Regions from separate parts of the Brevibacillus sp. LEMMJ03 genome, predicted to be linked through region 3. Evidence: riboswitches for the same ligand, from Rfam matches in the RefSeq annotation. Region 3 holds a riboswitch; each other region holds the start of a gene.
What was found. Region 3 has a riboswitch for S-adenosylmethionine ahead of FOI68_RS19235 (homocysteine synthase). Riboswitches for the same ligand answer to the same signal wherever they lie in the genome.
Positions count from the first base shown of each region.

Region 1: it holds a riboswitch for S-adenosylmethionine, as region 3 does, so the genes downstream of both, FOI68_RS15215 (aminotransferase class I/II-fold pyridoxal phosphate-dependent enzyme) here and FOI68_RS19235 (homocysteine synthase) in region 3, are expected to answer to the same signal.
Region 2: it holds a riboswitch for S-adenosylmethionine, as region 3 does, so the genes downstream of both, FOI68_RS11240 (BMP family lipoprotein) here and FOI68_RS19235 (homocysteine synthase) in region 3, are expected to answer to the same signal.
Region 4: it holds a riboswitch for S-adenosylmethionine, as region 3 does, so the genes downstream of both, FOI68_RS12480 (homoserine dehydrogenase) here and FOI68_RS19235 (homocysteine synthase) in region 3, are expected to answer to the same signal.

Region 1 is NZ_VKJN01000011.1:112,168-119,310, forward strand. It holds gene FOI68_RS15200 (hypothetical protein) at 1-1,251, shown strand, start outside; gene FOI68_RS15205 (DUF5665 domain-containing protein) at 1,255-1,587, opposite strand; gene FOI68_RS15210 (pyridoxamine 5'-phosphate oxidase family protein) at 1,738-2,196, shown strand; SAM riboswitch class I at 2,286-2,401, shown strand; gene FOI68_RS15215 (aminotransferase class I/II-fold pyridoxal phosphate-dependent enzyme) at 2,498-3,664, shown strand; gene FOI68_RS15220 (trans-sulfuration enzyme family protein) at 3,661-4,863, shown strand; gene FOI68_RS15225 (YhcN/YlaJ family sporulation lipoprotein) at 4,898-5,506, opposite strand; gene FOI68_RS15230 (PhoH family protein) at 5,703-7,034, shown strand.
Region 2 is NZ_VKJN01000007.1:166,318-173,460, forward strand. It holds gene FOI68_RS11230 (ABC transporter permease) at 1-411, opposite strand, end outside; gene FOI68_RS11235 (ABC transporter ATP-binding protein) at 386-1,915, opposite strand; gene FOI68_RS11240 (BMP family lipoprotein) at 1,993-3,021, opposite strand; SAM riboswitch class I at 3,250-3,360, opposite strand; gene FOI68_RS11245 (methyl-accepting chemotaxis protein) at 3,448-4,929, opposite strand; gene FOI68_RS11250 (DUF3298 and DUF4163 domain-containing protein) at 5,165-5,785, shown strand; gene FOI68_RS11255 (3-hydroxybutyrate dehydrogenase) at 5,922-6,707, opposite strand; gene FOI68_RS11260 (GntP family permease) at 6,770-7,143, opposite strand, start outside.
Region 3 is NZ_VKJN01000019.1:26,620-33,762, reverse strand. It holds gene FOI68_RS19245 (cytochrome ubiquinol oxidase subunit I) at 7-1,320, opposite strand; gene FOI68_RS19240 (GNAT family N-acetyltransferase) at 1,530-2,108, opposite strand; SAM riboswitch class I at 2,203-2,313, shown strand; gene FOI68_RS19235 (homocysteine synthase) at 2,410-3,711, shown strand; gene FOI68_RS19230 (AAA family ATPase) at 4,079-5,017, shown strand; gene FOI68_RS19225 (DUF58 domain-containing protein) at 5,025-6,215, shown strand; gene FOI68_RS19220 (DUF4129 domain-containing protein) at 6,212-7,143, shown strand, end outside.
Region 4 is NZ_VKJN01000008.1:180,560-187,702, forward strand. It holds gene glpK (glycerol kinase GlpK) at 1-809, opposite strand, end outside; gene FOI68_RS12470 (MIP/aquaporin family protein) at 876-1,583, opposite strand; gene FOI68_RS12475 (glycerol-3-phosphate responsive antiterminator) at 1,806-2,357, opposite strand; gene FOI68_RS12480 (homoserine dehydrogenase) at 2,444-3,736, opposite strand; SAM riboswitch class I at 3,827-3,936, opposite strand; SAM riboswitch class I at 4,023-4,130, opposite strand; gene FOI68_RS12485 (GNAT family N-acetyltransferase) at 4,224-5,006, opposite strand; gene FOI68_RS12490 (saccharopine dehydrogenase family protein) at 5,679-6,872, shown strand; gene FOI68_RS12495 (tryptophan 2,3-dioxygenase family protein) at 7,063-7,143, opposite strand, start outside.

The sequences.
Region 1 (7,143 bases), on a different contig from region 3:
ATGAACGATGAAAGCAAACAAGTCACCCGATACAATCTGAAAGAGCTGGCGGCAAACGATCCGGCGACCTTGAACATGCTGCTGAAAACGCAGGCCGACCACCTGTATCTGGTCGTAAAAGAGATCGGTCTGGACGCCAAAATGCAGACGTACATCGAGGAGCATCCGGAAGAGTGGGAGCGCGTCTACCGCGAACACTACGCCGACATTTACCTGGAAGTCCGCTTTGACGTCAACAATCAAGGCTTCGTCAGCGTGAAGCCCGAGACCCACAACCAAACCACGTACATCAAAGGGAAAGTGTCCGACAATGTGACCAAAGTGGTCGTCGACAAGCCGAACGGCGGCACGATCGAAGTCGTTCCCACCGCGGAGGATACGTTCACCGTCAGCTTTTCCGCTATCGTAAGCGCCACGCCGCAGTACGCGACGGTCAAGGCGTACGTGGGCGACAAGCTGGTGGAAACCCGCAAGCTGCAGGTAAACACGGGAACCGCCGTGGAGACCGACGTGCTGATTCACGCCTTGGCGCTGTTGGATGGGAACAAACAGGAACTGAAAGTAAACGGCATCATCAGCCAGGAAGCGGACAAGGTGGTCGTGAAGTACGACGGCAAAACCAAAGAGGCGGACGTGAAAAAGCTGTGGAAAGGCGTCGGCTCTTACTCCGTCACCCTGAAGGGCGTACAGGCCGGCAAAGGCAAGGCGCTGGTCGAAGCCTACAAGGCCGGAAAGAAAATCGATTCCGAATCGGTGGAGCTGAAGGTAATCAACGCCGCTGACAGCGACAAGCCGCACAGCTACCGCATCGAGGGAACCGCTTCGATTAATGCAAAAGAGAAACAGATTCGCGTGAAAGGAAGCATTGACGGCCTCGACGATGAGGGCGGCAAGGGCAAGGTGAAGCTGTACGTCGTGGCGCCGGACGGCAAAAAGCACGAGGTAAAGGTGGATGACGACGAGTTTGAGGTGAAACTGAGCTACAAAAACCGCTCCTACAACGCGAAAGCGGTACACCTCGAGCTGTACCTGGACGGCAAGCTCGTGGCCCAAGCCGACATTCCGCACAAAACGCCGGTCAACGGCGATGACGACGAGGAAGGCAAGGGGGAAGGCAAGGACAAGGATAAGCATCCGAAAGGCAACGCCTACGGCTATTGGAAAAAGCACGGCCATGACGACGAGGACAACCATGGCGGCAAGAACAACCATAAAGACGGCGACGACCGCGACGAGGACGATGACGAGTAAGGCTTACGGCCGATAGGCTTGCACGTAATCGATCAACTGGCGGATGTAATCGCCGATGATCGGGACGGACAGGAACTGGCTGAGGAAGGAGCCGAGCAACGCCAGGACAATGGCCGTGCCGATCGTCAATCCCAGGCCCCGGGCAAGACCTGCGAGGAAGTTGATCCACAGCAGCTTGCTCGGGGCCGTATAGTTTTGAATCACGTCGGCCAGACGGATATCCTCCAGAAAGAGGGCGATTTTGTCCATCCGTTCGTTCAGTTTGCGCACTTCCTGAAGCTCTGCCAGCAGTTCGTCGATCTTGGCCAGCAAGCGGTCGGTGGGGGATGGGGGCATGCGGCTCTCCTCCTGTCTCGCGATCGTTCCCATTACGTATCAGTGTAGGAAAAAAACGGTGGAGAATCAAGGCGCCGGACGGAAAGGTTTGCCTATCGCCAGGCGGGTGGGTACAATAGACGTACATTCCCTTTTCAAGGAGGCATCGGAATGGCTGAAACCGTTTCCCAAACGCTTTCGGAGGAACTGTTCGCGCTTTTGCAGCAGGAGCGTTTTCTCACACTCGGGACCATCGACCACGAGACCGGCGCTCCGTCGCTCAGTTCCCTTTCCTGGACGTTTGCGCCGACGCCGCAGTTGATCCGTTTCGCGGTAGACAACCGCTCCCGCATTTTGGCCAACATTGCCAAGGAACCGCAGGTGGTGTTGCATTTGATCGGGGCTGGTTCCTCCTATGCCATCAACGGCAGGGCGACGATCAAAACGGAGCGGATGGAGAATGTTCCGCTGAAGCTGGCCATGGTGGAAGTGGCCATCGAGGCGGTTCGCGACGTGATGTTCTACGGCTCCCGCATCTCGGTCGAGCCCCAATATGAAAAGACGTACGACAAAAATGCGGCGGCCAAGCTGGACAACCAGGTGATGACCGCATTAAGGAACGCACAGTGATCGGGTACCAACGAGATGGAAAAACGGGTTGACAGGTACTTCCGATTCCGGTAGTATAAGGTCAACCAAAAGCAAATTGCATAGCAAACTTCTTATCCAGAGAGGCGGAGGGACTGGCCCGATGATGCCCGGCAACCAATCACCTGTGTACAGGGGGATACTGGTGCTAATTCCTGCAGAGTGTAAACGCTCTGAAAGATGAGAAGGATTTGCTTACGTGAGCGTAAACAAAGCCTTCTTTTCAGAGAAAAGAGGGCTTTTTTCATTGCCCTCGGCCAATTCGTTGGAGGGAGAGATCCACATGCATCTGGAGACAAAATTGGTACAGGCGGGCGTCGCCAAAGACGAACGGACCGGAGCGGTCAGCTTTCCCGTCTACTACGCCACCGCGTATCGCCATCCCGCCCTCGGTCAGAGCACGGGATACGATTACACGCGCACGGCCAACCCGACCCGGACGGTGCTGGAGCAGGCGATTGCCGAAGCGGAAGGGGGAGACGCCGGGTTTGCCTGCGCTTCGGGCATGGCGGCGGTTCACACGGTCATGGGGCTGTTCTCCCAGGGAGATCACCTGGTCGTATCGCTCGATCTGTACGGCGGGACGTACCGGTTGTTCGAGCAGGTGCTCTCACGCTACGGGCTTCGCTTCAGCTACGTCGACCTGCGCGACGTGAAGAACTTGGAAGAAGCGATTCGCCCAGAGACGCGGGCTGTCTTTGTGGAAACGCCGACCAATCCCCTGATGCAGATCACCGACATCGCGGCGGTGGCGGAGGTGGCCAAGCGGAACGGGCTGTTGACCATTGTGGACAACACGTTCATGACGCCCTACTGTCAGCGGCCGCTGGGGTTGGGGGCCGACCTGGTGCTACACAGCGCGACCAAATACCTCGGCGGACACAACGACGTCCTCGCCGGACTGATCGTCACAAAGGGCGAGGAGTTGTCCGAAAAGATCCGGTTTTTGCACAATTCCATCGGAGCGGTGCTGGGTCCCCAGGACTGTTGGCTGCTGCTGCGGGGGATGAAGACCCTGGCCCTGCGGATGGAACGCCATCAGGCAAACGCCTATGCGATTGCGCAGAAACTGCGGGAACACCCTGCCGTGACGGACGTCTTTTATCCCGGCTTGGCGGAGCACCCCGGTTACGAGGTGCAGCGCAGGCAGGCCAGCGGGTTCAGCGGGATGGTCTCGTTCCGCCTCCGCTCGGCTGATCAGGTGGCGCCGTTTCTGGAGCGGCTGCGGATCGTCTCGTTTGCGGAAAGCCTGGGCGGCGTGGAGTCGCTGTGCACCTATCCGGCGACGCAGACCCATGCCGACATCCCGCAGGAGATCCGCGAGTACGTGGGCGTGTGCGACCGGCTGCTGCGGCTGTCGGTCGGGATCGAACATCCCGACGACCTGATCGCCGATGTGTGTCAGGCGCTGGATGCCAGTCTCGCAGTGGCGGGAGGGAGTGTACGATGAACTTTGCCACCAAACTGCTGCACGGCACCAGTTGTATTGACCCGGTGACAGGGGCGGCCTCGGTGCCCATTTATCAGGCGTCCACCTTTCATCAGGCCGATCTGGACCGGCCCGGAGTCTACGATTACGCTCGTTCGGGCAATCCCACCCGGCATGCCCTGGAAGAGGCGATCGCCGTTCTGGAGGGAGGAGAGCGCGGATTCGCCTTTGCTTCCGGTATGGCGGCCATCTCCAGCGTGTTCATGCTGTTCTCCGCCGGGGATCACGTCGTGGTGGCGGAGGACGTGTACGGCGGCACCTACCGCTTCTTGACCAAGGTTCTTTCCCGCATGGGGATCACCGTCAGCTTTGTCGATACCACCTCGCTGGAGCAGGTGGAAGCGGCCATCCGTCCCGAGACCAAGGGCATCTACCTGGAAACCCCGTCCAACCCGACGCTGAAAGTGACGGACATCGCCGCTGTCTGCGCGCTGGCGAAACAGCGGGGACTGCTCGTGATCGTAGACAATACGTTCATGACGCCGTACTATCAGCGGCCGCTGGAGTTGGGCGCGGACGTGGTGATCCACAGCGCGACCAAGTTCATCGGCGGCCACAGCGACGTCGTGGCGGGGTTGGCCGTGACCAGGGAGGCGGCGTTGGGCGAGCAGCTCTACATGATCCAAAACGGCATGGGAGCGATCCTCGGCGTGCAGGATTCCTGGCTGGTGCTGCGCGGGTTGAAGTCCTTGAAAGCGCGCCTGGACGTCAGCACGCAGACGGCGGAAAAGCTGGCCCGTTGGCTTTCCACACACCCGGCGGTCAGCCGCGTCTACTACACCGGATTGCCGGAACACGACGGACATGACCTGCAAAACCGGCAGGCGAGCGGACACGGGGCCGTCCTCTCCTTTGACGTGGGCAGCCGCGAGCGGGCCAAAGCGCTGTTTGACCGCGTCAGGCTGCCGATCGTCGCCGTCAGTCTGGGCGCGGTAGAGACGATTCTTTCCTATCCGGCGATGATGTCCCATGCCGCCATGCCGCCTGCGGAGCGGGCACGGCGGGGAATCACGGACGGACTGATCCGCCTCTCCGCGGGGCTGGAGGACGCCGGCGACCTGCTTCAGGACCTGGGGCAGGCGTTGGACGCGCTCGGACCCGTAGAGCAGGCGGCAGACCGTGACGCGGCAGACGATAAACAGGCATTTTCCTGGGCGTAAGCCCGGAAAATGCCTGTTTTGTTTGGGGCAGAGGTCAGCGGTTCACCGGGATTTTTTCGTTACCCTGCGGTTTGGCGTTGCTGCTCTTGTTGATCCGCTGCTCGTTTTCCCTGGTCGGCGTCTCTTCCCGTTTTCTCACGTCGCGCGGGAACTGCGGCATGAGCCGTCCGACGATGTCCGCCAGTTCTTCGGCAAAACCGGCCACGGGATGGCCGCGCTGGATGTCGGCGGCCATTTCCCGCAGCCGCTGCACGATGTCGGGGTCGGCGGTGACGATGGCGTTCGCCCCTTGGGGATCCTCTTTCAGCGCCTCCGCCACCGAGTATTTGATCACGCCCACTTCCGGCCGGTCGAGATGGGCGTTGACGTCAATGCCGACGACGGCCCACTTGCCCAGGACCACCGCCGTCGCGTCATTGACGTTTTTCACCCGCGTGGCCAACTGCACCAGCCGGTTGGCGGTTGCCTGCGGCGACTGGTTGTAGGCCGGGGACGGGGCGGTTTGCTGGACGCGCTGCGTTTCCGGCACAGCGCGGCCGGGCTGCGGCGCCGCCTGGTTGGCCGGAGGCTTGTTGCTCGACATGCAGGCGGAGAGGAGCAGGCTGACGCTGAGCATACAGATAGCTGTCCGTTTCACGGTCATACTTCCTTTCCCTGGTTTGCTGCAGTACGGCTGCATGGTTAGTCGTATTGTGTTCTGCCCGCCCCGTTTTCATTCCCCCGCCTCTCGTCTATCCGTCCACCCCCCGTCATACACTGTAGTACATCGCGTTCGGGCAGCAGAGCATCCGGTCCCCAACTGCATACGATAGAGAAGATGGGTAATAGGAGGCGAGAATTTGAAGAAAATCTACGTACTGGACACCAACGTACTCCTGCAAGATCCGCGGGCGATGTTTTCCTTTGCGGACAACGAGATCGTCCTGCCCGCCGTGGTGTTGGAAGAAATTGATTCCAAAAAGCGCTACATGGATGAAATTGGCCGCAACGCCCGTTACGTGTCGAGGCTGTTGGACAGTTTCCGCGAACTGGGCCATCTGCATCAGGGCATTACGCTGGAGACAGGCGGTCTGTTTCGCGTAGAGTTGAATCACTCCTCGCTTCACAAGCTGCAGAAGCAGTTTACGGAATTTACCAACGACAACCGGATTCTGGCCGTAGCGCTAAATCTGCAGGAAGAGGAAAACCTGGCCCCAACCCCCCGTCCCGTCATTCTCGTCAGCAAAGATGCCCTAATGCGGGTCAAGGCGGATGCGCTTGGCCTGAAAGCGGAAGACTTCCTGTCCGACCGCGTCGTCGAGCACTCCAGCATTTACGCCGGGTGCCAGAAGCTGACGGTGGCCTCCCACATCATCCAAACCTACTACGCCTCCCGCAAGCTGAACCTGTCGGCCTGTTTTCCCCGCACCCGGTTTTATCCGCACCAGTTTCTGATTTTAAAAGACGAAATCAATCCCTCGATCTCCGCAATCGGCAAGGTGGACGCGGAAGGCAGGACGCTGGAGATGCTGGTGACGAACGACGATCCCGTCTGGGGAATTCGCGCCCGCAACGTGCAGCAGCGCATGGCGATGGAACTGCTGCTGCGGGAGGAGATTCCGCTCGTCACCATGACGGGCAAGGCCGGAACCGGCAAAACGCTTCTGGCGCTGGCGGCGGGGCTGCTGCAGATCGAGGACCTGCAGACGTACAAGAAGCTGTTGGTGGCCAGACCCATTGTTCCCCTGGGGAAAGACATCGGCTTCCTCCCCGGCGAAAAGGAAGAGAAACTGCGGCCGTGGATGCAGCCGATTTACGATAATTTGGAATATTTGTTCAACACCAAGCATCCGGGCGATCTGGACAAGATCCTGGCCGGCATGGGAAGCATCCAGGTCGAGGCGCTGACCTACATCCGCGGACGCTCCATTCCCGGTCAGTTCATCATTATCGACGAGGCGCAGAACCTGACCAAACACGAGGTGAAGACGATCCTGACCCGGGTTGGCGAAGGGTCAAAAATCGTGCTGATGGGAGACCCGGAGCAGATCGACCACCCCTATCTGGACGAAAGCAACAACGGCCTGACCTACGTGGTGGAGATGTTCAAGGCCCAAAAGCTGGCCGGCCATATCAAGCTGGAAAAAGGGGAACGCAGCGTGCTGGCCCAGTTGGCGGCCGATTTGCTGTAGGGATGCATAGAAAACAAAAAACGGCGCACACTGTAGAATGTCGAGCCCGATGATTGATGGATCAACGGCGAAAAGCCTTGTCAGGAGGCGAAGAACCGTGGATGCTCAT
Region 2 (7,143 bases), on a different contig from region 3:
GACGCGAAACTTCGCCTCCATGTACCCGGCCAAAAGCGACCAGAGACCGCCCACGGCCACCCCGGTTGCCAGCGCGGCCAGCATTTTCACCAGTCCGGGACCGGGCAGGTACAGCCCGACCAGCGTCGCGCCGATTGCTCCCAGCACCATCTGCCCCTCGGCGCCCAGATTGAACACCCCGGCGCGAAACGCCAGCGACAGCCCCAGCCCGATCAGCATGATCGGCGTGGACCGGGCCAGCGTGGAGGCGAAAAAGTAAAAGCTGCCGAACGCCCCTTTCCACATCTGCTGGTAGGTGTCCAGGATCGATTCGCCTACCGCGCTGATGACGACCGCTCCCGTCAACAAGCCGATCGCCACCGCCAACAGCGGCTGGACCAGCGATTTACACAGCTTTTTGACCGCTTCCATGGATGCTTCCTCCTGCCATCAACACGCTGATTTTCTCTTCCGTCGCCTCCGACCGCTTCAGCTCGCCGACGATCCGTCCCTTGTACATGACCAGAATTCTGTCAGACAGCGCCAAAATTTCCGACAGCTCCGACGAGACGAGCAGAATCCCGTCGCCGCTGTTTCGCTTTTCGATCAGCGCCTGGTGGATGTGTTCCATCGCCCCGATGTCCACGCCGCGCGTCGGTTCGGCGGCGATCAACAGCGGCGTCTTTTGCCCCAGCTCGCGGGCGACAATCAGTTTTTGCAGATTGCCGCCGGACAGGTTGCCCGCCTGCTCCTGCAGGTGCCGGGAACCGGTCTTGATGGCAAACCGCTCCACCCACTGCTCCACCACGCGGCGGAACGCGTCCCGCAGAATGACGCCGCGACGGCTGAACGCCGGTTTGCGCTGATAGCCCATCAAGGCGTTTTCCTCCACGCTCTCCTGCTTGGCCGTTCCCCACAGGTACCGGTCTTCCGGAATATGGGCCAACCCCGCTTCGCGAATGGCCGCCACCGGACGGTTGGTGACGTCTTTTCCGCCCAGCAGCACCCTGCCCGCCGTGACCGGCCGCAGCCCGGTGATGGCCTGCAGCAGTTCCGACTGGCCGTTGCCCGAGACCCCGGCGATTCCGACGATCTCCCCGTGGTGCACGGTAAAAGCAACGCCGTCCACGATCGTCTGCCGGTCGCGAACGGTCAGGTTTTCCACCTGCAGGAGCGGCCCGCCGGCCAGACTCACCCGCTCGCTCAACGGCTGCAGGTCGCGGCCCACCATCAGCCGGGCCAGTTCGTCCACGCTGGTCTCCTGCCGGGAAACGGTCCCGGTCACCCGGCCGCCGCGCAGCACCGTGATCCGGTCGGCCACCTCCATCACTTCCTTGAGCTTGTGCGTGATCAGGATGACGCTCTTGCCGCTCTCCGCCAGGTGGCGGATCGTCTGCAGCAGTTCCTTTACCTCCAGCGGCGTCAGGACGGCGGTCGGTTCGTCCAGTACGATGATGTCCGCTCCCTGGTACAGCACCTTGAGAATCTCCACGCGCTGCTGTTCCCCGACCGAGCATTGGGATACCCGGGCGGTCACGTCGATCGGGATGCGGTAGCGCTCGCTGAGGGCCCGCACCGCCTCCACCGCTTCCTTGCGCCGGAACAGGCCGGCGCGCTGCGGTTCATAGCCGATGACGATGTTCTCCGCCACGCTGAAATCGGCAAACAGCATGAAGTGCTGGTGCACCATCCCGATGCCGTGTTTGATCGCGTCGTCGGGGCCGCGAAAGACCACCGGCCGGCCGTTCAGCACGATCTCCCCGGACGTCGGCTGTTCCATGCCGTACAGCATCCGCATCAGGGTGGTTTTGCCGGCGCCGTTCTCCCCGACGATGGCGTGGACTTCGCCGGCCCGCAGGGTGAACGACACGTTGTCGTTGGCCGTAAAATCGCCGTACCTTTTCGTCATGTTGCGCATTTCCAGACGGTACGCCATCCCGTTCTTCCCTCCTTTTTCCTGTTGGCCCGTTGCAACAGGAAACCGACTACCACAGTAGTCGGTCGCCGTCTCGTTTACTGCTGCAGCGGATCGGGCACCTTGCGCGTACCCGCCACGATCTCGTCCTTGATCGCTTTCACCTTGTTGATGATCTCTTCTCCGATGAACGGATGGAGCGGCGTCTTGCTCTCGCGCGTGACGTAGGTGACGCCGACGCCGTCTTCCTTCAGGCCGTACGTTTGCACGCCCGGTTTCAGGCTGCCGTTTACAAACGCCTTTACCGTTTCGTAAGCGGCCGTGTCGGTTCCTTTCAACTGGGACAGGACGATGTGTTCCGGATCGATGCCGGTGCGGTCGACGTCCTGGCCGGAGGTGTAGAAGCCTTTTTCCTTGGCCGCTTCAAACACGCCCAGGTCGCCTACGGCAGCGGCCCCGTAGATGAAGTCGGCTCCCTTGTTTGCCTGCAGCAGGGCCAGCTCCTTGGCTTTCGCCGGGTCGTTGAAGCTGCCGACGTAGTTGACGAAGACCTCTGCCTTCGGATTGGTCGCTTTCAGTCCTTCCTGGAAGCCGACCGTCCACTTTTTCAGAAGCGGAATGTCCATCGCTGCGACGATGCCCACCTTGTTGGTCTTGGTCGCCAGGCCGGCCGCCGCTCCCATCAGGTAGGCGGCTTCATGCTCGCGAAAGACCACGCTGCGGACGTTCGGCAGGTCCACGACGGTATCGATGATTGCAAACATGCGGTCCGGGTTTTCCGCCGCCACTTTTTTCAGCGCGTCCTCCGATTCAAACGACGACGTAATGATCAAATCGTAATTCTCAGCCACGGCCGCGCGGATGTTCTCCTCGATGGCGGCGTGGTCGGTCGACTCGATGGTTTTCACGTCGACGCCAAATTCCTGCGCCGCTTTCTTGGCGCCCTCGTCCATTTGCTGGAAGAACGGGTTGACCCCGATCTTCTCCGGAAGAACCAGCGCGACCCGCTTTTTCGCGCCGCCGTCCTGTCCCCCGGCTTGTCCCTTTTCCTCCGGTGCGCCGCTCCCCGCCGCACATCCGGCGGCCAGAACGGCAAACGTCGTCAATGCCAACAGGTACTTTTTCATGCTGCTCTCTCCTATCCAGTGACAAAAGTTTCGATTTTACGATTCTCATACCGGTAATTTACGGGTTTTTATCGAAAATATCAAGAGAAAACACGAATATTTTACTATAGAAACACAAAAATGTTCGACTTATTCCTCCTTTTTCCACAAGAGGCGCTTCCATGGAAACCCTGCTGATGATATGAAAAAAACTCTTCCCGGAGGAAGAGTTTGGTATCGCGAACCTCTTCCTCATCTGTCAAAACCCACGGGTTTTGCAGGAATTGGCACCTTTCTGTACCGGGGTACAGTGGTTGCCGGGCTTCATCGGGCCAGTCCCTCCGCCTCTCTTGATAAGGTAAGGTGAATCCACTATCCAGTTGTAATGTCTCTTATTCTAGCAAAAGGAAAGCAAAATGCAAACGATTTTTTTGTCATTTCAAAACATTACGTTTGTTGCCCCTGAAACGACTGCTGCAGTTTGCGCGACAGCGCGTTCAGCTCGCCCAGCTCCTCCGTGATTTCCCGCACCTTCTGATGCTGGTTTTCCGCCGTGGCGAACAGCTCTTCCAGATTGGCCACCGATTGTTCCGTCACGGCCGTAATCGTCGACATCTCGGCGGCCACCTCCCCGGAGCGCAGCTTCACCCTGTCCATGCTGGAGCGCACGTGCTCGACGGCCTGCAAAAACGATTCCATCCCGGCCCGAACCGCCTCGATGGAGGTGACGGTCTGGACGGCCAGCTCCTGTCCCTTGGCCACCGACGTTTCCCCGTTGCTCATGTGGCGCACGGCGTTTTCGCTCTCCTGGTGCAGCGACTGCAGGATCTCGGCAATCTCCTGGGTGGCTGTGGCGCTTTGTTCCGCCAGTTTTCGCACCTCGTCGGCCACCACGGCGAAGCCGCGTCCGTGTTCCCCGGCCCGGGCCGATTCGATCGCTGCGTTGAGCGCCAGCAGGTTGGTCTGGGTCGCGATCTGGTTGATCGTCTGCACGATCTCCTCCACCCGGTTGGCCTGCCGGTTCAGCTCACGGATGGTGGACGAGGCCACGTTGACCGCCTGCACGATCTGCTCCATCTGCCGCGACAGCTCGTTCATCATGCCGATGCTGTCGGTGAGGCGGCGGTTGTTCTGATCGGCCTCCGCCTTCATCGCGTTGGCCTGCTCGTTGACCGCCACGATCTCGTGGTCGATTGACTGGACTTCCTCCTCGATCTTCACCGTGGAGTTGGCCTGCGCCTCCATCCCCGTCGCCACTTCGCGGAACGCGATCATCATCTCGTCCGTGTTCCGTTTGGTCGTCTCCGCGTGCTCATGCACGTGCTCCGACGTGCGGTCGAGCTGTTCCGTCACCAGTCGGATGTGGCCCAACAGCTCCGCCAGCCGCTGTTCCTTTTCCTCCGCTTCCCGCCGCGCCGCCTCCGCTTTGCTCAGTGAGGCTTGTCCGGCCAGACACAGGTAGGTCAAGCCGGCGATCATCAGCACAACGGACACGAGGTGCAGGATCAGGTTGACCTCCGTCCGGCCTTCGTCGAACATGTCGTAGAAACCGGTGTAAAACCCGACAAACGTCGCCGCGATCTGGACAATCCCGGCGGAGACGACCAGCTTCCAGTCCAGATAGGCCGCGAGGAAGCCGAGCACGATGAAGGAAAGGAACGCCGTCTCCGGGTAAGACGTAAAGTGGTCGAACGCGATGGAGTAATACATAAAGCCGATCGCCACCAGGTAGCGAATCACGTAACTGCCTTTGCGGATGAAGTAGTACGGCGAAACGATCAGCGTCACCAGCAGGCCCAGCGATGTCAGCTTCCAGAAGTTCACGTCCTCCTGATACGCGATCCATCCGGCCAGCCACAGATGATTCCAGAGAATAAAGATCATGAAGCCTTCTTTGTTGGTCAAGGTGTTGCGGACCAATTGAAACATGGTCTGAAGCATAAGTTCCTCCTTTACCTCCCGTGTGTCTGGATACAGCTTTCTTTTGTCATTATATCCTGAAAAATCTTCCAAATACTATCGGGTACATGGAAAACATGTGAAAAAAGTTCTAACGCGCCCGTAGTGCTGCCGGATCAGAAGAGGGTTCCGCAATGACCGTTTGGCCCCCCTGCGAATAGGCTAATGCAGGGAACGCATTTTTCAGGAAGGGAACGGGAACGCCGTGGAACTGAATCAACTGCCGGCAGCCGTGCTGACCCGCACGATCAGCCGTCCGAACGTGACCATTTATTACCCGCAGTTGGCCGGCCTGGCCAATCCGCAGGCCGAACAGAAGATCAATCAAACCCTGTCGCGGTACGTGCAGGATTTGATCAACCGGCAGCATGACATCCAGGTGCCGGGAACGACGGACATGCAGGGGAGCTACGAGATCAAAAACAATCAGCGGGGCATCTTCAGCGTCACCCTGAACAACTACGCCTACACCTATCCGATGGCTCACGGCATGACCTATCTGAAGTCGCTCACCGCGGATGTGCAGACCGGGAAAATCTTCTCCCTGCGGGACCTGTTCAAACCGGGCAGCGACTATGTCAAGGTGCTGTCGGACAACATCAGGAGACAGATCGCGGAACGGCGTATTCCCACCCTGGAGCCGTTCAAGGCGATCCGCCCCGACCAGGATTTCTACGTGGCCGACAAAGCGCTCGTCATCTATTTTCAACTCTACGAGATCACGCCGTACTACGTGGGCTTCCCCATGTTTCCCATCTCGGTGTTCGAGCTGGAGCCGATCATCAGCGAAAAGGGGCCGCTCAGCGTCATGGCGACCAACTCGTAGCGTGCGTGGCGGGATTCGGCCATTTGTGGGATCGGACTCATAAAAACATCCAGGCTGCCGACGATGTCGACAGCCTGGTTGATTGCCGGGCGCCCGGGTGTGGAGACGGCGGCAGCAGACGGGAACACGTACGGCGTTACTGTGCCGTATACCCGCCGTCAATCACGACCGCTTGCCCCGTCACTCCCCTGGCCTTGTCACTTGCCAGAAAGACGGCGTAGTCCGCAATTTCCTGCACGGACAGCAGCCGCCGCTGCGGAACGAGCGGGTAAATGACTTCTTCCATCACGCGTTCCAGCGGGACGTTTCGGGTCTTGGCCAGATCGGCCAATTGATTCCGCACGAGCGGCGTGTCCACGTACCCCGGACACAGCGCGTTCACGGTGATGCCGTGAGCGGCTCCCTCGAGGGCGGCCACTTTGGTCAGGCCGATCACCCCGTGCTTGGCGCTGTTGTAGGCCGCTTTTCCGGCAAACCCGATCAGGCCGTTGATCGAGGCCATGTTGATGATCCGCCCCTGCCCCTGACGCTTCATGACGGGAAAGGCGTGCTTGATGGCGACAAACGGCGCCGTGAGCATGATGGTGAGCAGCCGCTCAAATGTGTCGGTCGGGAAATCCTCGATCGGCGACACAAACTGCAGCCCCGCATTGTTGACCAGGATGTCCAGCCGGCCAAACGTCTCCACGCTCTTCTCAATGCTCGCCTTGAGCTGGCCTTCATCCGTCACGTCGCAGCCTGCTCCCAGGGCTTCCCTCCCCTCGCTCTGCAGCTGCTCGGCCGCTTTTTCCACGGCCTCCCGGTTGAGGTCCAGCAGCAGCACCTTGGCTCCTTCCCGGGCAAACGTCCGGGCGATTTCATACCCGATTCCGCTTGCCGCACCGGTGACCAGTGCGACTTTTCCTTCCAGCAGCTTGTTCATGATGACACAACTCCTTTTTCCGATTGGTACCTCCGCCGCTTCGTCCCGGATGCGTTCTTGACCTAGACGAAGAGCGAAGCGGCGATTGCCAGAATAAAGACGGTCAGCGTTTTCAACACGGTGATCGCGAAAATGTCCTTGTAGGACTGGCGGTGCGTCAATCCCGTGATCGCCAGCAGGGTGATGACGGCTCCGTTATGCGGCAAGGTATCCATCCCGCCGGAAGCCATCGAGGCAATGCGGTGCAAGAGCTCCGGACTGATGCCGGCCGCCTGCGCCAGTTCCAGATACTGTTTCCCCATCACTTCCAGCGCAATGGACATGCCGCCGGAGGCCGATCCCGTAATCCCCGCGAGCACGTTGACGGCCACGGCTTCGGAGACCAGCGGATGGCTGCTTGCCCCGAGAATCCAGTCTTGAATCAGCTTGAAACCGG
Region 3 (7,143 bases):
CTTCCGTTACTTCCATTCCGCCTCGACCGGCTTGTTTGCGAACATCCGTCTGAGCACCAGCGTGCAAACCACGGCCAAAAACGCGTACAGGAGGCCGAACAGGACCAGCATCTGCCCGACGTTGTCGGCGGTGGTGGCGGCGTGCTGCGTCTTCATGTAGCCGACGAGAATCCACGGCTGCCGGCCGATTTCGGAAAAGATCCAGCCCAGTTCGATCGCCAGAAACGCCAGCGGCGCCCCCAAGACGATCGCGCGCAGCAGCAGGCGCGGAACCTCCCCTTTTTTCCAGCGGCGGACGGCAAAGTAGAGAAGCGGGACGATCAGCATGTACACCCCGATCGCCACCATCCCGTCAAACAGGTAGTGGATGAAGAGCGGCGGCCACAGCTCGCGCGGAATCTGGTCGAGACCGGTGACCGTGCCGTTTGGCGAACCGGTCGCCAAAATGCTGAGCACGTACGGCAGTTTCAGGGCGTTTTTCACTTCCAGCGTCTCCGGGTCCAGCACGCCGCCGACGACCAGTTCCGCCCGCGGCCTGGTCTCAAAGTGCCACTCGGCCGCCGCCAGCTTGGCCGGCTGGTATTCGGCCAGGTACTTGCCGGCCAGGTCCCCCCACAGGGCGGTGCCGAAGGAGAAGAGCAGCGCCAGGCCGATGGTGAAGGTGAGCGCCTTCCGGTAGTATTCGTGCCTGCTCCCTTTCAGCAGCTTCCAGGCGGCGATGGCGGCCAGTACAAAGGCGGAGGCGGCGTACGACGAGAGGATCATGTGGCCTGCCTTGGTCGGCGTGGCCGGGTTGAACATCGCCACCAGCGGCTGAATGTCGACGATGGCGCCGTTTTGCAGGGTAAAGCCCTGGGGCGCGTTCATGAACGCGTTCACCGTCATGATGAAAAAAGCGGAAGCGGTCGAACCGATCACGACCGGAATGGAGAAAAACCAGTGGACATACGGGTTGGCAAAGCGATCCCAGGTGTACAGGTAGATGCCGAGAAAGATCGCTTCGAAGAAAAAGGCGAAAGTTTCCAGAAACAGCGGCAGGGCAATCGCTTCCCCGGCGATTTTCATAAAGCTGGGCCAGAGCAGGCTGAGTTGCAGGCTGATACAGGTGCCGGTGACCACGCCTACCGCCACGGTGACCGTAAAGCCTTTGACCCAGCGGCGGGCCATCAGCGTGTACATCGGGTCATTGCGGCGGATGCCCAGCCACTCCGCGATCGAGATCATCACGGGAATGCCGACGCCCAAAGCGGCAAAAATGATGTGAAACCCCAGCGTCAACGAGGTCAGGATCCTGGCCAGCATGGTATTGTCCAGTTCCATCGATGTCTCCCCTCCCCGAAACAACATTTTCACAGTGAATATGTGATTTTTATCACAATCACCCCTATTATAGGGCTGCCCCGGCCGAAAAGTTGTGAACGAGAGAGGGCGAAACGGTTACGCAATTGTGACGGGGGGCGCTGCGGTTCCTGCTTCAAGCCGGCCCCGATGGGAGCGGGACCGGCCCGCCTCAGCCCGCCGTGTACGGATTAGTCACGGACCGCTTCTCCCCTGGCCGCCCGTTCCTTTTCCGCCAGATACCGGAGAAAATCGTCCCGCTTGAAGGCGTGCAGCACACAGGGCTGCTGCTGCCGCTGCTCCAGAGCGGCGTGCTCCTCGGGATACTCGTTTTCCACGTGGAGCGTGACGTAGGGCAGCTTCTCCTGCGCTTTTTGCGAGCGGATGTTGGTCGTCCGCGCCCCGGCGAAGACGATGTCCAGGTCCAGCTCGCCAAACGCGATGGACAAAATCGCTTCCTTGGCGAGCTGGTTGTACCCTTTCCCCCAGTACGCCCGGCCCAGCCAACTGCCGATGTGACAGCGCCGCCGCTCCCTGTCGATGAACATCAGCGTGGTGACGCCGATCAACTCCTCCTTTTCATTGAAAACGACCCGGCTGACGGCTCTTCCTGCCCGCTCCTCTTCCGTAATGTGCCGGATGAACCGCTTCGTATCCTCGACCGACTGGTCCTGCAGGCTGAGCGCGCCGCTGACGGCCGGATCGGAAACCAGCGCAAACATGCGCTCCGCATAGGCCAAATCGTGTGGACGCAAGAAAACAGCAATCATGATAATTCCCCCTGACTTACTCGGAAATTTGTATTGACCGAATCCGGCTGTCCCCCTATAATACCAGATAAGCACAATTTGCAAAATTTCCACGATTTCATCAAGAGCGGCGGAGGGACAGGCCCGATGAAGCCCGGCAACCGGCAAACAAGCCTGCTTGCATGGTGCCAATTCCTGCAGAATCCCGGATTCTGAGAGATGAAACGGCCGCTTGATCGGGAATGACCGAAGCCTTCTTTCTCTCCGGAAGAAGGCTTCGTTTGTTATCCATCCTTTATCCAGGAAAGAGGGAGAGATGCCCATGTCGGACCAACGCCAGTGGAAGCCGGAAACCATCGCTCTGCACGGAGGACAGTCGCCCGATCCGGTGACGGGAGCGCGCGCCGTGCCGATTTACCAGACGACCTCGTACGTGTTTCGCGATACGGAGCACGCCGCCAACCTGTTCGGGCTGAAAGAGACGGGCAACATCTACACGCGCATCATGAACCCGACCCAGGACGTGTTTGAACAGCGGGTCGCCCTGCTGGAAGGCGGTGTCGGGGCGCTGGCCACTTCCTCCGGGCAGGCGGCGATCGCCTTTTCCATCCTCAACATCGCCCAGGCCGGCGACGAAATTGTCGCCTCCAACAGCCTGTACGGCGGCACCTACAACCTCTTCTACCACACGCTGCCGCGGCTCGGCATCACCGTTCACTTCGTCGACCAATCCAACCCGGACCATTTCCGCTCCAAAATCAACGAAAAGACAAAAGCGCTGTTCCTCGAGACGATCGGCAATCCGCGCATGGACGTGGCCGACATCGAGGCGATTGCCGCGATTGGCCACGAACACGGAATTCCGCTGATCGTGGACAACACCTTTGCCACTCCGATCCTCTGCCGTCCGTTTGACCACGGAGCGGACATCGTCGTTCACTCCACCACCAAGTTCATCGGCGGACACGGCACGGCCATCGGCGGCATCATCGTCGACTCCGGCAAGTTCGACTGGAGCAGCGGCAAGTTTCCCGGCCTGACCACGCCCGACCCGAGCTACCACGGCATCGTCTACACGGAAGCGCTCGGCCCGCTGGCGTACATCGTCAAGGCCCGCGTTCAACTGCAGCGGGATATCGGGGCCGCCGTCGCGCCGTTCAACGCCTTCCTGTTCCTGCAAGGGCTGGAAACGCTGCATCTGCGCATGGAGCGGCACAGCGAAAACGCCTTGACCGTCGCCCGCTATCTGGAGGCACATCCCGCCGTGGAGTGGGTCAGCTACCCGGGATTGGAGAGCGATCCGCACTACCGCCTGGCGCAAAAGTACCTGCCGAAAGGCGCGGGAGCCATCCTCACCTTTGGCATTCGCGGCGGCGTCGCCGAAGGGAAGAAGCTGATCGAGTCGGTCAAGCTGTTCTCCCATCTGGCCAACGTCGGCGATTCCAAGTCGCTCATCATCCATCCGGCCAGCACGACCCACCAGCAGATGTCGGAAGCGGAACAGCTCGCCGCCGGCGTCACCCCGGGCCTGATTCGCCTCTCCGTCGGCACGGAGGCGATCGACGACATCCTCGCCGATCTGGAGCAGGCGCTGAAGCAGGCGGTGCCCCAGCAGGTCGGATAAGGAACGAGTCTGGTCCGTTGGGGCGCCCCGCCGCGCCCAAAGCGGCCGGGAGATGGCGCGCGTCTGCGCTCGTTTGCGTCAAACAGCGAAGCGGGAGTTCCCCTTCGCTGTTTTTCTTGTTTCCGACGCCTTTTCTTCACCCTCTGTTCCCGCGGCTTTCAAGCACCCAGTTGCTTGACTGTGCGCCGCCGATGAAGGTCGCAAACGTTCCCCCGCCGATCAGCGGCACGCTCGTTTCAGAGGGCCGTTTTTCCGATCGGGATAATTTTATGAAGATTTGGCAAAATCAGGCGTTCCGATGTATAATACCTTCCATACTGGAACAACCGGGTCTCGCGCCCTATTTTCCCATAAAGGAGACGTCCTCATGACCCATCGCCCTTTGGACACATTGCTGGAAAGCGTCAACCGCGTCATCGTCGGCAAGGAGCCGCAGATCCGGCTGCTGGTGACGGCTCTTCTGGCCCGCGGCCACGTGCTCTTGGAGGACCTGCCCGGCATGGGCAAGACCGTGTTGGCCAAAACGCTCGCCCAGGCGATCGGCGGCACCTACAACCGGGTGCAGTTTACCGCCGACCTGCTGCCTTCGGACGTGGTCGGGCTGCACGTGTTCAACCAGCGGACCGGCGCGTTTGAACTTCGGCGGGGACCGGTGTTTGCCGACGTGCTCCTGGCCGACGAGATCAACCGGGCCACGCCGCGGACGCAATCCGGCCTGTTGGAATGCATGGAAGAACGGCAGGTAACCATCGAAGGGGTGACGCTTCCCCTGCCGCCGACGCTGTTGGTGATTGCCACGCAAAACCCGATCGAATCGGAGGGAACCTATCCGCTTCCGGAAGCGCAGCTCGACCGCTTCTTGTTCCGCCTGTCGCTCGGCTACGGCAGCAGGGAAGACGCCCGGGAGATCCTCCGGCGGTTCCGGACAGGCTCACCGCTGGAGCAGGTGGAGCCGGTGATCAGCGTCGACGAGATCGCTGCCATGCAGCGGGACGTGACAGCGGTACACGTCAGCCCCGCCGTGGAGGAGTACATCATCGATCTGACGGAAGCCACCCGCCGCCACCGCTCCGTGGAAACGGGCCTCAGTCCTCGCGCCATGCTCGCCCTGCTGCGCTCGGCGCAGGCGGCCGCTTACCTGGACGGGCGCACCTACGTCCTGCCTGACGATGTCAAAGCGGTGTTTCCCGCTTTGTCCGTCCACCGCATCCGCCTGTCGATGGAAGCGGAACTGCACGTGACGGAGCAGGAAGTGATCGACGACATCCTCAAAAGCGTGGCGACACCGGTCGAAGAAGGCGTGTGATCCACACATGAGCACGAGACAGGTCTATCACGCTTTGGGGTTTCTCTGCCTCCTGTTTGCCCTCTTTTCGGGCAGCCGCTTTCTCTGGCTGTTTGGCGGCTTCTTCTTTTTCATGACGCTGGCTCACCGCTGGTGGCGGGCCAATCTGCCGCGCTGGGTTCGGCTGGAGTGGAGCGCGGACCAGAGCCGGGTGATGCCGGGAACGCCCGTCACCGTCCGTTTTTCGCTGCACAACCGCTCCTGGCTGCCGCTGCCCGGCACGGTGATCCGCGTGTCCTTTCCCGAACACGTGACGGTCGAAGGGGCGGACGACGTGACAGCGAGCAGCCAGCGCTGCACGGTTCGCTTCCGCTTCCACCTGCCGCTTAGGACAAGCGCGGAACGGACGTTTACGCTCACCCCGCACAAGCGCGGCCTGGTGTGGCTGACGGAAGCCCAGGCGGACACGCTCTCCGTGTTTGGCGAGGAGCAGGACCCGATTCCGCTGCCGCTGTCGTTTTCCCTCCTGGTCTACCCGCTGCCCTTGACGCTGCCCCCGCTGTCGGCGGCGGCAGCCGAGCCTGACGGCGGCAGCGTCTCGCGCAGACGCCTGGAGGAGGACGTCACGTTTTTGCGCGGCGTGCGCGGCTATGCGCCGGGAGACCGGCTGAAGCACATCCACTGGAAAGCCAGCGCGAAAACCGGCGCGCTGCAGACGCGGCTGTTCGAGCCGACCGCCCGCCCCACCTGGAAGGTGGTGGGACACATTCTGCCGTCCTACGAACCGCTGCTGCAGCGGCAAAACGATACGGTGAACGAGCGGGTCATCTCCGCTCTTGCCGCCCTCTCCGTTCTCTGCCGCCGCCAATCGCTGTCCTGCGACCTGTTCCTGACGGTGAAACAGCGCGGACGGGAGCAGTTCCACCTCCCCGCGGGCAGCGGCAAGGCTCACCACGTCCATGTCATGACACAGCTCGCCCGCCTGTATCAGTACATGCCGACTTCGCTGGCGGCCGTATTGCGGCGTCTGGAGCACAGCGGCACCCGTGACGCGATCCTGATCGTCACCCCGCGTCTGGACGGACCGGCGGAAGAAGCGGTCAAACGGCTGGTGCGGCACGGCCACAGCGTCACGGTGCTGGACGTGTCGGAAGAGCAGCCGGTCCTGCGCCGGCACGAGTCCGGCCGCACCCCGGCGAGGAAGGTGGTCCTTTCATGACGTGGTCCATGTTGGGACGCTGGACGCTGGTGTTCTGGATGGAAGCGCTGCTGACGGCCTCCGTGCTGATGCTGTTCCGGTGGCTGCCGGCCCGGCCGGAAAGCATGATCGGCTTTGTCCTGGCCGCCGCGCTCCTGCTCGCCCTGGGAAGCTGGCTGTACCAGGGGGGCGGACACCACCTCCTGCTTCACCTGCTGCTGTATCCGCTGGTGGCGGCCGTCGGCGGTCTGTGTTACGCCGCTTTCGGCTCCTGGCTGCTCGCTTTGCTGCTGGCCGCCCTCTTTTTCTGGCGAATCCACGCCGCGCCCTCGATTCCGTGTACGCCTGTCCATCTGCGCCACCGCTTTGTGCTGGCGCTGATCATCTGCCTGTTCCAACTGGTGCTGGCCGGCCTGTTCGGAGCGCTGGCCGCCCCGCAGCCGCATGACGTTCGGGCGTATTACGCGATACTGGCTTTCGTGCTCGCCAGCCACCTCGTCACCGGCTGGGGCGAGTACCTGACGCGCGAACCGCCGGGCGGAAGCGCCGCGCCGATCTCCCTTGCCGCCGCTTTGGGCGGTCAACTGCTGACCACCCGGCTGCTGCTGGCGGCGGGATACGCCCTCGCAGGCGGCGGCCTGCTCTGGCTCCTGGCGTGGATCTGGGGGCTGGTCAAAGAACCGCTGGGAGACGGTCTGTACCTGTTGGCCCGCCCGCTCCTCCTGGGAACCGCCGCGCTGTTTGGCAAACTGGCGGACGTCCTGAGCGGAAACAGCCGCGTCAACGGGCTGTTCAACAGCGGAACGGATGTCGTCGAACAGCCGTTGGAGGAGATCGCTCCGGCCGGCGGCGAGACGCTGTTTTCGATGGCGGAACCCTACCTGATCGCATGCGTCTCGGCGCTGGTCCTCGCCACGCTGGCGCGGTTCATCTGGAAACGGCGCTACCG
Region 4 (7,143 bases), on a different contig from region 3:
AAGCAGCCGGTGCCGTAGGTGTTTTTCGCCATGCCTTCCTCAAAGCACGCCTGGCCGAACAGGGCGGCCTGCTGGTCCCCCGCCGCCCCGGAGATGGGCGCTTCCACGCCGAAGAAGAGGTCTTTGTCGGTATGCGCGTAGATTTCCGAGCTGGAGCGCACTTCGGGGAGCATCACTTTCGGCACGGTGAGGTGCTCCAGCAGTTCGTCGTCCCAGCGCAGGTCGAAAATGTTGTACATCAGCGTGCGGGACGCGTTGGTGTAGTCGGTCACGTGCGCCCTGCCGCCGGAGAGCTTCCAGATCAGCCAGGTGTCGATGGTGCCGAACAAGAGCTCGCCGCGTTCCGCCCTGGCCCGTGCTCCCTCCACGTTGTCGAGGATCCACTTGACCTTGGTGCCGGAGAAGTAGGCGTCGATCAAAAGGCCGGTCCGTTCGCGAAACCGATCGTTCAGCCCCTGCGCCTTCAGCGCCTCGCAAATCTCCGCCGTCTGGCGGGACTGCCAGACGATCGCGTTGTAGACCGGCAGGCCGGTCTGTCTGTCCCAGACGACGGTCGTCTCCCGCTGGTTGGTGATGCCGATCGCGGCCACTTCCTGGGCGCTGATGTTGTGGATGGCCAGCACCTCGCCGATCACGCCGACGACGGACGACCAGATCTCCATGGCGTCGTGCTCCACCCAGCCCGGCCGGGGAAACAACTGCGTGAACTCCTTCTGGGCCGCTCCCACCATGTTCCCTTCCCGGTTGAACAAAATGGCACGGGAACTGGTCGTGCCCTGGTCGATGGCCAATACGTACCGCTTTTCCATCCGTCACATCCCCCTTCATCGTTTTCTCCCGATCCCTCGCTGCGTTAATCGGCCCGGGCCGACCGCTTAGCCGAACAAGGTCTTGAATACGAGCGCTCCCGCCGTCCCGCCGACGATCGGCCCCACGACCGGAATCCAGGCGTAGCTCCAGTCGGATGAGCCTTTGCCTGCGATTGGCAGGACGAAGTGGGCGAGGCGCGGCCCCAAATCGCGCGCCGGATTGATCGCATAGCCGGTGGTCCCGCCGAGCGACATGCCGATGGCGACGATAAAAAAGCCGACAATCAGCGGATTGAGCCCTTCGGCAAACGTGTTGCCGCCGATGGCCAGCAGGCCGAACACGAGAAAAAACGTGCCCAACCCCTCGCTGAGAACATTCGCAAACGTGTGTCGAATCGCCGGAGCCGTGCAGAATACCCCCAGTTTGGCCGCCGGGTCAGCGGTTTCTTTCCAGTGCGGCAGGTAGTACAGGTAGACGAAGACAGCCCCCAGAAACGCCCCGGCCATCTGGGCCAGGATGTACCCGGGCACGAGCTCCCAAGCGAACGATCCGATCGACGCGAGCGCGATGGTGACGGCCGGATTCAGATGGCCGCCGCTGACTCCCCCGACCGCGTAAACGGCAAAGGCGACGGCAAAGCCCCAGCCCATGGTAATCACGATCCATCCGCCGTCTTGCGCCTTGGACTTGTTCAGCACGACGCCCGCCACGACGCCGTCCCCGAGAATCACCAGCATCATGGTCCCGATCAGTTCCGCCCAATACGCCGACATCATGTTCCCCCACTCTCTTCTTTTTTATGATGAGACCGGACCGGCTCCCCCCTTTTCGCCGTTCACCTCCCTGGAAGAAAACAGAAAATCCACCTATCAACCACTGCTTAAGCCCACAGGAACTTAAACACTAGAGAAATAGGTGGATCTCCTGATCTCATCCGACGTATGACCTTCTGGAATCAATCATAAGCGGACGTGAAAGCGTTGTCAACCACTTTTTTACAGTTGTTTCCACAGGTTTCGATCGGAGGTGGTGACGGCGATGGCTCCCGCCGCCAGAGCGCTCTCGATCTCCTCCCAGGTGCGGATAAACCCGCCGACGATGATCGGAATCCGGATCTGCTCACGAATTTCCGTAATGATGTGCGGCATGACCCCCGGCAGGACTTCCACGAAATCGGGTTTCGTCTGCTCGAGGATTTTGTAGCTTGTCTCCAGCGCGCCGGAGTCCAGCAAAAACAGGCGCTGCACCGTGACCAAGCCCTTCTTTTTGACGGTCGTGATCACCTGCGAACGGGTGGAAATGACGCCGGCCGGCTTGATCTCCTGGCAGAGAAACAGCGCGCCGTGCTCGTCGTTTTTCAACCCCTGCACCAGATCGGCGTGCAGCCACAGCTTTTTTCCGTGCCGGCGCGCCAGGTCGGCGATGCTTTTCAGTTGACAGATATGGCTCTCCAGCAGAATGATCGTGTCGTACCGGCTTTCCAGGACGCGCTCAAACTCCTTCATGTGGCGAATGGCCGGCAGAATGGTTTGCGAACCCAGCATGATGTGTCCTCATCCCCTTGAAGAAGAAGTGCTCCGCTTCTATCATGCCAAAAAATCCCGGCGAATGCGATGGGGAGTTGGACGCTTGTTTACCAACCCGCAGTCCCTTCGACGGCACCACGATCGTCGGCCGCCTCCAGCACGGGGTACAACCGCGCCTGCAGGCCGAAGTCCCGTCCCAAGAGCTCCGCGTGCTCCTCCCTGAGTCCGGCGGCGAGCAAGCCCACGCGCAGGACGCTGCCCGGATCGTACTGGACGGTAAGCCTGCGGACGGCGACTCCCGCCCGTTCGAGGAACAGCAGCACCTGCTCCGGCGTCACGCGGGCCGCTGTCCCTTCCAGAAAACAGAAGTCGAGGCTGGATGAGAGCCGGCTGGACGGGACCGCCGCCGGCCGTTCCCGCCAGGCGGGATGAGGCGTAAACGGCTGGGTCAGCAAGAAGGCCAGATCCTCCACGACCGCGCTGGCTGTCGGCAGTTCGCCCGCCCCTTTGCCGGTGAACAAAAGGTCGCCGACGAGGCTGCCCTCCACCTGGACGGCATTGTACGCATCCCGGATGCGCGCCAGCGGATGCCCCAGCGGCACCAGCGTCGGCCGCACGGACAGGTGCAGACCGCCGTCTTCCCGGCGCGCTTGCGCCAGCAGTTTGATCCGGTACCCCAGCTCTTTCGCCAGCCGGATGTGGCCCTGCGAGAGGTCGGCAATCCCCTGCCGCTCGATGGCGGAGAGGGGCAGCGACTCACCGAACACGAGCTGCGCCAGAATGTACAGCTTGTACAGGGCGTCCCAGCCTTCCACGTCGGCGCGCGGATCGGCCTCCGCATAACCCAGCTCCTGCGCCCGCTTCAACACGTCCGCGTAGGGGAGCTGCGCCTCCTCCATCTGCGACAGGATGAAGTTGGTCGTTCCGTTGAGGATGCCGCGCACTTCCGTAATGTCGTTGGTCCTGAGGAACTGGCGCAGCACGCCGAGGATGGGAATCCCCCCGGCGACGCTGGCTTCGTAGGCGAGATGGACGCCGTGCCGGTTGGCCAGTTCCACCAGCTCCGCGCCGCGCTTGGCCAGCAGTTCCTTGTTGGCCGTCACCACATGGCAGCCCTTTTGGATCAGCGCCCGCACGTAGTCGTAGGTCGGCTCCACGCCGCCCATCACTTCCACGACGATGTCCACGTCGCTTTCCAGAACGTCGGCAAACCGCGTCGTCAACAGCGACGGCTCCACCTGCACGGCCCGCTGCTTCCGCGTGTCGCGCACCAGCGCCTTGACGATTTCGATGCGCCTGCCCAGCCGGGCCGACAGCTTCTCCTGCTGCGCGCGGATCGTCTTGACCACCCCGCCGCCTACCGTTCCCAATCCCAACAAGCCCACTTTTACCACGCTCATGTTTCTCCCACCCCGTTTTTTGTCTTGTACAACACGAAAAAACCTTCTTCCGATTCGAAGAAGGCTTGTGTGCATTGCGCCCGAGCCTCCTTCTCATCTCTCAAGACACGCGTGTCTTGCAGGAATTGGCACCTTGTCACATATCGCGTGACGGTTGCCGGGCTTCATCGGGCCAGTCCCTCCACCTCTCTGGATAAGAAAGAAGTCCTATGAAGTTCAGGAACAGAAGAATGAAAAAGCCTTCTCCGACAAGAAGAAGGCCTGCATCCGTATCAAACGAACCCGCTTCTTATCTGTCAAGACCTCTGTCTTGCAGGAATTGGCACCTGGTCACGCACCTCGTGACGGTTGCCGGGCTTCATCGGGCCAGTCCCTCCGCCGCTCTGGATAAGAACAGTGTTTACCTGTTGGGTATCATTGTAAAGAATGCCAGGTTGTTCGTCAACAAGAATCTGGCAGACGGCGCCGCGTGCGGCACGCGCGAACGTCACAGCGTACATTCGAGATAGGCGTAACGTGCGGCAGTGACGAACCCCAGTTTTTCATAAACAGCGACCGCCGGCCGGTTCTCCTCAAACACACACAAGTACACGTGCGGCGATTTCTCCCGTGCCAGCCGGCAAATGTCCGACGTGATCCGCGTTCCCCATCCTCTGTTTTGGTGGGCTGGCGAAGTGCCGATATTGCCAATCTCCACATAGCGCTCGTGAAAAATGTGAAACCCGGCCATCGACATGAGGTCGCCGGCAGGGGAAAACAAACCGATATGAGGTGTTTCCGTCAGTTCTTCCTCTCGAAAGCTGATCATGCCGACTTCGCTCGCGAGTTTGTTGACCGCATCGAGATGGGACTTGTCGAGAAAGCGGTAATCGCTTTTGGGCAAAAGAAGAGTCGTGTCGCGCCATCTCATCAGCAGCATGGTCTTTCTGGACTGAATGTGGGGAATGGCAAGGCGGGACAGGCATTCTTCCGATACGGTGATGACTCCGCTCACCGCTTCTTGCGTCGGAAGTCGTAACGCTTCCTTGAATGCCCCGATCATCTCTTCGGCAGAATGCTCCGTGCCCGCCCATGCATGGAAGGTGAACGCGTGGAACGGCAAGCCCTTCAGATAGGTTCCGACCAGGCAAATCTCTTCGTTTCGTGTCTGCGCAAGCGCGATGCATCTGTCCGCCCGCAGAAAGAGGTTGCTGTACAGGATGTACGCTTCTTCCACGCACAAGCGCTCCAGCAGGGCGGAACGTTCCTGTTCTGTGATCGAACGGATCATGTCGTCTCCTCCGCGAAAAAGGGGGTCTTTGTTTCCTCTCTCTATTCTACTGTTTTGCGCGGCCGCCGGCACGTTTGTTTCTACCGGTTCGCTTCTTCCACAGTCAGACGTGTTGGGGTGGTTCCCCTTCTCTTTATACGCAAAGAAAGAGGGGTTTCCCTTGGCAGCAGGGAATTGGATATGATTCCCTATATTACGAAAGGAGTGCTCCTCATGGCACGTGTCGTCCTGTTCGAATTAAGCAGCCAAAACCCCGAGCGAGCCGTTCAGTTTTATTCTACCGTCTTCGGCTGGAACGTCGCGGAGCCGCGGTGGGGTCCGGATTTTTTCTCCCCTGTTGAGCGCATGGGACGTTCGGGCCGATGAATACACATGTACTATCCCCTGCGCGGCTCGGCGCGCCCGCCCTTTTGCTTTCCAAACCGGAAAAGGAGGTGACAGCACCCATGCGGTATCGCCGCCTTCCCCCCTAGCCTTCACGCTTTTCCCCGGCATGTACAGGAATGACCACACGAACACAAGGAGGTTGTTCTCATGAACCTGCGCCCTCGGGAGCCGATTGACATGACTGCGCCCGTGTCGGTGTACCCTGCCGACATCAATCTTCATCTGCCGAAATGGCTGTTTCGAATGCGAAGATAGACCGTTGCCCACATACGGAAGGAGGACTCTATGCGAGTCGCAATAGTAGGTGTTGGCGGCGTTGGACAAGTGAGCGCCTGCGAAATCGTGAAGTCGCGTTACTTGGAAAAACTGGTGCTGGCCGACATTTCCATCGGTCCGGCGGAAGAACTGGCCGCCGAACTGCGCCGGGAAACCGACGTGGAGATTCAGGTGAAGCGGGTGGACGCCCGCGACGTGTCGAGCGTCCAGGCCATTCTGGGCGACATCGACGTACTGCTGCACATCGGCCTGCCCGAAAACAACTTCGAAGTGATGAAAGCGTGCTTGAACACGAAAACGCATTACATTGATACCGCCTCCAGCGGGCCGCAGTGGCTCCGCAAACAGTTGGCCTGGAACGACGCGTTCAAAGCGGCCGGCCTCCTGGGCATCATGGGCTTGGGGTGCGACCCCGGCTTTTCCAACATCGCGGCCCGGTACGCCGTCGATCAGTTGGACGAAGTGGATGCCATTCTGATCCGCGACGGCGACAATTCCGTCGTCGACTACGACGGTTTCTGCTCCTACTTCAGCCCGCAGACCGCCATCCAGGAGTGTCTCGCCAAGCCCAACTACTGGACCGCGGACAAAGGGGAACAGTATTTCCCGACGCCGTTCGCCAACAAGGAGGAGTTTGAATTCCCCGAACCGATCGGCTGGCTCGACTGCTACAACGTCGAGCACGAGAAGGCCACCACCCTGGGCGAAACCATCGGCCGGGCCAAGGGATGCAGGTACGTGGACTTCAAGTACGCCCTGCACCCCGACTTCGTCAATACGCTGCAGGTATTGAGCTACCTGGGGCTGGACAGCGACGAGGAGATCGACGTCAAAGGCGTAAAGGTGGCACCACGCGACGTGGTCGTCACCTCGATGCCGAAACCGGCCGACCTGGCGGGCAAAATTCATGGCTACTCCTGCGTCGGCGCGCTCGTCAAAGGAAAAAAGGACAACAAGCGAAAGGACATGTACGTCTACACCATCGCCAATCATGACGAGGTTTTCTACAAAACCGAATTCCAGGCGACGATCTGGCAGACCGGCATTCCGCCCGTCGTAGCCGTGGACATGATGGCGGAGGGGCTCTTGACCGCGACAGGCTGCATACCGCCCGAGCTGATCGATCCGATCCCGTTTCTGGCCCGGCTGAAAGCCCGCGGCATGAAGTGGGACGTGATCGAAAAGACCTCCCCCCTCCTGTAGATCACGTAGCACGTAAGTTGACATACACGCGAAAAAGGATGGCGGCATCCGATCTGCCATCCTTTTTCGGGACCAGCAGACCAGCAAGGCGCACGGAACATCGAACCAGCGGAAAAGCGGACAAGCATGGCTGTCCTCTGCGGGCTGACCCGCTATGGAAGGCGGCCGGCTCCGCCGCTCGGCCGCTCCGCTAGTCTCCCAGCGGCTGCGAGTTGTTGCTGGAGCCGGTCCAGTCCGTCAGCTCGCTGATCGCTTTCCACAGCGCCGGGTA